2 regions of the Micromonospora sp. DH14 genome follow, and region 1 is predicted to be linked to the other one. Evidence: riboswitches for the same ligand, from Rfam matches in the RefSeq annotation. Region 1 holds a riboswitch; the other holds the start of a gene.

Region 1 (3,791 bases):
CTCGCCGTGGCGGTCCCGGCCGTTGATCTGGCTCGGTGAGGTCTCGTTCGCCTTCTACCTGGTGCACGTGCTGGTGATGACGAGCGTGCTGCGCTGGAGCGGGGACTGGGGGACCGGCTTCGCGGGCTGGCGTGGGCCCGCCGTGGTGCTCGGCTTCCTGGTGGCGAACCTGATCCTCGCCGGGCTGCTGCACCGCTTCGTCGAGACCCCGATGATGCGCCGGCTCGCACCGCGCCGTCCGGCCCGGCCGGCGCCCGTCCCCCGGCAACGCGTGGCCGGTGCCCAGGCCGCCGGTGACGGCGACGCACCAGCCTCCGAGAGCGGGGCCGCCGACGAGGTCGGTCCGGCCAACGGTCGATCACCGTACGCCGACCTGCGCTGACAGCGTCCACCCTGGTCAAACGGGTCGGCGCGGCGCGATCCGACACGCCCGTGGTCGGTGCGCCCGGCTCGGCGTGACGGTAGCGTGGGGACGTGCTTCCGGTCGCGTTCACCTGTCCGCTGTGGTGGGTGGCGCGCTGGGCGACGCGGGTGCTGGCCAGCCTCGCCGTCGTCGCGGCCCTGGCGCTCGGCGCAGGCCCGGCCACGGCCGCCGCGTCGACGCCCAGCCCGGTGCCAACGTCGAGCGTCGTGTCGGCCTCCGTCGCCGCCGGGCCGCTGGCGGCCTCCGGTCGGCACGTCGGGGCGCACGCTGCGGCGCGCCCGGCAGCGGCGATCCCACCGGACGCCGTCGAGGAGGCCGTTCCCGCCTGGGCTGTCGACTCGCCCGGGGCGCTCCCCGAGGAGCACCGCGCCACCGCGACCGGCGTGCTTCCGGTCCGCGCGGCGGAGTCCGACCGGCTGCCCCTCGTCGACGGTGCGAGCGGTCGGGCCTGCCGGGCCCCACCCCGGCGCTGAGCCACCGGGACGATCGTCCCGCCGCCGCGCCTGTCGCCCCACCCGCTTCCCACCCGCCGACCGGTGTCCCGCCGTGGCCCGTCGGCCGGTGCGGCCCCATCGCACTGCTCTCTCCCTGAGGTGCCGACCATGGAGACCGTCGTCTTCTACCAGTTCGTGACCGAGGTGCCGCGGGCCGCCGCCATCTGGTCGACCCTGGTCCTGCTGACCCTGGGCCTGCTCACCGTGCTGGCCGCCCGCCCCGAACGGGACCGGCCCGCCGACGACCCGCTCCCGGCCGCGCCCAGCGCCCGGGAGGTGGCCGCCGCCGAGGCCGCCGACCTGCGCCGCTACGCCGAGGAGGTGGCCGTCGCGGCGGCCGGCGCGGCGACGACAGCCAGGCGGCGACGCGCCGCCTGGCTGAGCGCCCAGGAGCAGATGGAACGGGCCTGGACCGGGTACGACGCGGCGGACACCGCCGCGCGTCGCTTCGCGGGCGCCGGGGCGCTGCCCACCCCACGGACCCCGCACACCCCCGCCGAGTACGCGGCCCGCGAGCGCTATCTGCACCGGGCGGCGATGGCCGCGTACTGGCGGGGTGACCTGAGCATGGCGCAGCTCGGTGACGTGTTCGGGCACCGGCACGGCTGGGATCCCCGACGCCACCCGGTCGAGCAGGAGGTGCTGATCAGCCGGGTGGTCCGGGATGCGCGGCTGGCCGACTACCAGGTGGCCGCCGACCGTGAGCGGGCCGCCTGGCGTGACGCGGAGTTGGCCGCCGAGTCGGCTCGTACCCTCGCCGAGGAGGCGTACGCGGCGGCGGCCCGGCTGCGCCCGAACCCGGTGCCCGCCCGCCGGACGGTGGCGGGGGCGTGGCGTCCGGCCGTCGTGGCACGGTGGCGCCCGGCCCGGGCGGGTTGAGCCCGATCTGTGATGTGAGGCCGGTCACGCAATTGTGAAATCGGACGTCCGGCGCGCGCCGCGCCATTGTTCCCGCGATTATGGTGGCGTTCTTCGTCGCCTGTCCGGTTGTCGCCCGCAGGCGCGCCCGTAACCGGTTGTCCCATCGAGTCACATCATCGGCAATACGCGCAGAAATTGCCGCGCAGATTGAGGTTTGCGCAGGTGAGCATCGCTTGGCAGGGCCTGTGGGGGGCCAGTAGTGTCGTCCCGTCCGGTGCGGTAACCGATCGCAAGAAGCGACGCCGCATCGACCCGCTTAATCGTGATCAACGAACCGGGGACCCATCAGTAAGTCCGGGGTGAATCCGCGAGCCACGGCCCGCGGTAGGGCGATCTTCCCGCCCGAATCCGTCAGCTAACCCGGTAGGCGGTGTCGGAAGGAGTCCCATCCTCGTGCAGCACCTTTCCACCCCTCGGTTGTTCCCTCGCCTCCACGGCGCGGCGGTGCACCCGCTCAATCGTCGCGTGACGGTGAGCTGACCCCCCGGGTCATCGCCTTCCCCGCCCGGCCACGCCAGGCGTTCCCCTGAGCGGTTCACCATCCGCGGACCACGGTCCGCGCGCTGGCGCCTGCCCGGATACCGGTCCGGCCCCGGTGTGCCGCTCTCCCCCCCGATCCGTGGAGGACCCCGTGAAGCACACCCTGCAGCGTCAGCTCCGCCGCCTCGCCACCGAGCGCCCGTACCAGATCGTTGCCGCCTCCGCCGCGGCTCTCGCCATCGCCACCACCGGCGGCGCCCTGCTCACCACCGCCGACGACGCCCCGGCCACCCAGCGCACCGCGACCACCGTCGCCGAGATGCGCAGCGACATCGCCACCTCCGGTGGCGACGCGTCCCCCTTGGCCAGCGCCGCGCCGACCACCGCCGCGCCGACCACCAGCGCCGCGTCTCCCGCCGCGAAGGCCAAGAGCAACCCCGACCTCACCCGTAAGCCGACGCCGCCGAAGCCGCCCGCGACCAAGGTGCTCGACTACGACTACGAGGCGCAGAACACCTACTACAACTGCGGACCGGCGGCCACCCGCAACGCGCTCAGCGCCGCCGGCATCGACCGCACCCAGGAGGAGCTCGGCGCCGAGCTGGGCACCACCGAGATGGGCACCAACTCGGCCGAGGACACCACCCGGGTGCTCAACGCCGAGGTGAAGGGATCCCCGTACCGGACCCGGATGTTCGCCGGCGCGCCCAGCCCGGCCCAGATGGACCGCCTCCAGGCTGACGTGGTGAAGGCCATCACCGACGGCCGGGGCGTGGTGGCCAACGTCGTCGGGGACGCCACCGACACCGACGGTGGCTGGCACTCCTACGGCGGCGGGCACTACATCGCCGTCGTGGGCTACAAGGACAACGGCCGTACCGTGCGGATCGCCGACTCGGCCAACGCGGCCGACCCGTCGTACTGGATCACCACGATCGACCTGGCCAACTGGATCGCCAGCCGGGGCTACTCCGCCTGACCCGGGCACGCTGACCGCCGCGGGCGTCGTCCCCCACAAGGGGCCGGCGCCCGCGGCGTCTTCGGCGGTGCGGTCAGTAGGTGATGAAGCCGTACAACGCCTTGTGGTTCGACTTCGTCCCGACCACGGTGTGGTCGACGGCGGACGACTGCACACTGCCCCTGACGAACAAGTAGTCGATCTTGCTGGAACCGCTGGTGGCCGCCGACCCGTACCCGGTCATGCCGTAGCCGCTGAGCGTGCCCGGGGCGATGCCGGTGCGGTTCGCGTCGATGCCCACCACGCGGATCGTCGACGCGTTCAGCAGCGTGGTCGCGTCCGCGCCGAGGTGGATACCGCTGTTGGCGATGCCCCGGTCGCCGTCGCCGGCGCAGGCGTTCTGCCGGTTCTCCTGCGGCAGGTGCATCGTCGCGGCGAACACGCTGGTGCCGGTCGCCTTGATGGTGAAGCGCGCCGCGATCGCGCTGGTCCGCTTCCACTTGTAGTAGTCGGT
Region 2 (3,791 bases), on a different contig from region 1:
GGGGCTCGTCGGCGGCGAATTCGGACCAGGAAGCCATGTGGGCATTCTATCGAACAAATGTACGAGCAGCGACCTCGACGCGCTGGTCACCGGCACCGAATCCGGGCAGTTTCGGCAACGCGGCTATGGTGGTCCGATGCTGCTCTCCGACCGCGACCTGGTCTCCGAGATCAAGGCCGGCACGCTGGGCCTGGAGCCGTTCGAGCCCACCCTGGTCCAACCGTCCAGCATCGACGTCCGACTCGACCGGCTGTTCCGGGTCTTCAACAATCACCTCTACACCCACATCGATCCCGCCATGCAGCAGGACGACCTGACCTCGGCGGTCGAGGTCCCCGACGGCGAGCCGTTCGTGCTGCACCCCGGGGAGTTCGTGCTCGCCTCGACGCTGGAGGTCATCTCGCTGGGTGACCAGCTCGCCGGCCGACTGGAGGGCAAGAGCTCCCTGGGCCGGCTCGGGCTGCTCACCCACTCCACCGCCGGCTTCATCGACCCGGGCTTCTCCGGTCACGTGACGCTGGAACTCTCGAACGTGGCGAACCTGCCGATCACCCTGTGGCCCGGTATGAAGATCGGGCAGCTCTGCATCTTCCGGCTCTCCTCGCCGGCCGAGCACCCGTACGGCTCGGTGGTCTACGGCTCGCGCTACCAGGGCCAGCGGGGGCCGACGCCGAGCCGCGCCTGGCAGCACTGGCGCACCTGGCCCACCCGCTGAACCACGACGACGAGGGCCCGCCGCGACGGATCGCGGCGGGCCCTCTCGTCACCCGGGGTCAGCCCGGGCGGCCGTAGCTGTGGATCGGGCCGTCGTCGACCTTCTTCATCTTGACCGGTTGACCGGCCTGTGAGGCGTGCACCACCCAGCCGCCGCCGACGTACATGCCGACGTGGTGGATGTCGCTGTAGTAGAAGACCAGGTCGCCGGGGCGCAGGTCGCCCCTGCTGACGTTCTTCGTGACGCGGCTCTGCGCGGCGGCGTTGTGCGGCAGCGACACGCCGGCCTTCGCCCAGGCGGCCAGCATCAGCCCGGAGCAGTCGTACGAGTTCGGACCCTCGGCACCCCAGACGTAGGGCTTGCCGATCTGGGCGCAGGCGAACTTGACAGCGGTGCCCGCGCCGCCGCCGGGGTAGCTGCCCGGGCAGGGCGCCGGGCGCAGTGGGCCACCGCCACCGTTGCCGTACACCTTGAGGCGCAGCTTCTGCAGGCGGTCGATCTCTTCGTTGATCTGCTTCTTCTTCGCCGCCAGCTGAGCCTCGGTGCGGGTCAGCTGGGCCACCATCTCGTCCAGCGGCGCCTTCTGCGCGGCCAGCTGGTCGCGCAGGTCGGCGACCTCGCGTACGTCCTTCTGCTGGTTGTGCGCGAAGCGGTCGAGCATCTCGAGCTGGCCGACCACCTCGCTGGGCGACCGGCTGCCCAGCACCGCGTTGACGGTCAACACGTTCTCACCCTTGTAGGCACGGGCGGCGAGGGCGCCGACCTTGTCCATCGCAGCGTCGACCTGGCGCTCCAGCGGGGCGATCCGGGCGGCCAGCGCGTCGGCCTGCTTGCGCTTGGCGGCGAGGTCGATGCGGGTGGCGTTGTGCCGTTCGATGATCGGTTCGAGCTTGTTCCAGTCGGCGTCGATCTGGCGCTCGATCTCGGCGACCGACGGGTCGGCGTGGGCCGCCGTGGCACTGCCGGTCAGGACGACGGCGATGCCGGCCAGGGCGGCGAGTGCGGTGGTGAAGCGGGACCAGCGTGGGCGCGGCACGATCGACGTCGGGCCGGCTGGTGCCGACCGCTCGGACGACGGCCGCGGGGCATGGAGTGCCACCGGGGTTCCGTACTCCTTCTTCCTGACCGCCTACCGGGTTAGCTGACGGGTTCGGGCGGGAAGTCGGCGCCCTACCGCAGTGGCTGCGGATTCACCCCGAGGGACCTGGGTCCCCGGTTCGCTCGGAAACGACTCGGCGGTGTCGGTCCGTTACCGCCCGGGCTGGGCGGAGCTGCTGTCGGCCCGACGAATGACCAGAGTAGAGACGTTCGTTACCGATCCGCAACCCGCACGGCCGTGACACTCCGTACCGATTGGACGAGGTCACCGACCGTGTGTGAAGAATTCTTTCCCCATGCTTCGATAGATGGAAAGGTATTGACCTGACCTCCCGGACGGCGCGATGGTGACCTGACCTCACTCCGCGAGAATCTAGGGGGTTCGATGCACCATCCAACCCTGTCGACCGGCTGGCGCGCACTGCTCGCCGCCGCCGTGGTCGCCGCCGCGACCACGGTGCCACTCTCCGTCGGCCCGGCCGCCGCCGCGCCCACCACCGGCCGTCAGCAGCAGTACGCCGCCGCGGCCACCGAGTACGGGGTGCCGACAGTCGTGCTGCTCGGCGTCTCCTACCTGGAGTCCCGCTGGGACACCAACGCCGGCACACCGAGCACCAGTGGCGGCTACGGCCCGATGCACCTGACCGACGCCCGGCACGTGGCCGCCCTACCCGGGCGCGGTCACCACGACGCCGGTGCCGAGGACCCGCGCGGCGACGACTCGCGTCCGGCCCGGGTGCCCGCGCCCCGACCGGTCGAGGCCCCCGCGCCGTCCACCGCCGCGTTGCAGACCGTGGACGCCGCCGCCACGCTGACCGGAGTCACCCCCGAGGCACTGCGCACCGACGCGGGCCTCAACATCCGGGGTGGGGCGGCGCTGCTCAGCGCGTACCAACGGGAGCTGGACGCCCCCGTCGGCGCCGACACCGACCCGGCGGCCTGGTACGGCGCGGTGGCCCGCTACTCGGGCGCGGACAGCGCCGACGCCGCCGCGGCCTTCGCCGACGAGGTCTTCACCACCATCGGCGCGGGCGAGTCCCGGGTGGCCGACGACGGCCAGCGGATCACCCTGCCGGCCCGCGCGGTACAGCCCGAGCGTTCCTGGTTGGACCGGCTGGGCCTGCGCCGGCTGGCCCGCCCGGACGGGGTGGAGTGCCCTCGCACCATCTCCTGCGAATGGATCCCGGCACCCTACGAGGCGTTCGGCGACGGGGACTACGGCAACCACGACCTCTCCGACCGACCCGCCCGGCAGAAGATCGAATACATCGTCATCCACGACACCGAGGCGAGTTGGGCGACCACCCTGCAACTCGTCCAGGATCCGACCTACGTCAGCTGGCACTACTCGCTGCGCTCCGTGGACGGGCACATCGCCCAGCACGTGAAGACCAAGGACGTCGGTTGGCACGCCGGCAACTGGTACGTCAACGCGAAGTCGATCGGGCTGGAACACGAGGGCTTCGCGGCGCAGGGGACCTGGTACACCGAGGCGATGTACCGGACCTCGGCGAAACTGGTCCGGCACCTGGCGCTGCGGCTGGGCATCCCACTGGACCGCCAGCACATCATCGGCCACGACAACGTGCCCGGCACCATCGCCTCCACGGTTCGGGGAATGCACTGGGATCCGGGGCCGTACTGGGACTGGACGCACTACTTCGACCTGCTGCACGCACCCCGACTGGACACCGGCACCCCGGCCACCGGGCTGGTCCGCATCGACCCCGACTACGCCACCAACCAGCCGGCGTTCACCGGTTGCGTCACCGCCGGCGTGCCGTGCGCACCACGCGGCTCCTCGGCGGTGGTGCTCCGGAGCGCACCGTCCGCGGACGCGCCGCTGGTCAACGACGTCGCGCTCCGCCCGGACGGCACCCCGAACACGATGGCCGTGTCCGACCACGGGGCCCGGGCCTCCGCCGGGCAGACGTACGCGCTGGCCGGCCGGCAGGGCGACTGGACGGCGATCTGGTAC

What was found. A riboswitch is a leader RNA that binds a small molecule or an ion and turns the genes downstream of it on or off. The one in region 1 is predicted to bind cyclic di-AMP.
Region 2: it holds a riboswitch for cyclic di-AMP, as region 1 does, so the genes downstream of both, QCZ28_RS28610 (NlpC/P60 family protein) here and QCZ28_RS32220 (C39 family peptidase) in region 1, are expected to answer to the same signal.

Annotation. Positions count from the first base shown of each region.
Region 1 is NZ_JARVKT010000046.1:3,638-7,428, forward strand. Features, by position in the region: gene QCZ28_RS32205 (acyltransferase) at 1-382, shown strand, start outside; gene QCZ28_RS32210 (hypothetical protein) at 475-897, shown strand; gene QCZ28_RS32215 (hypothetical protein) at 1,027-1,797, shown strand; cyclic di-AMP (ydaO/yuaA leader) riboswitch at 2,083-2,224, shown strand; gene QCZ28_RS32220 (C39 family peptidase) at 2,459-3,298, shown strand; gene QCZ28_RS32225 (hypothetical protein) at 3,372-3,791, opposite strand, start outside.
Region 2 is NZ_JARVKT010000032.1:38,576-42,366, forward strand. Features, by position in the region: gene QCZ28_RS28600 (pyridoxamine 5'-phosphate oxidase family protein) at 1-37, opposite strand, end outside; gene dcd (dCTP deaminase) at 137-715, shown strand; gene QCZ28_RS28610 (NlpC/P60 family protein) at 774-1,814, opposite strand; cyclic di-AMP (ydaO/yuaA leader) riboswitch at 1,828-1,963, opposite strand; gene QCZ28_RS28615 (peptidoglycan recognition family protein) at 2,199-3,791, shown strand, end outside.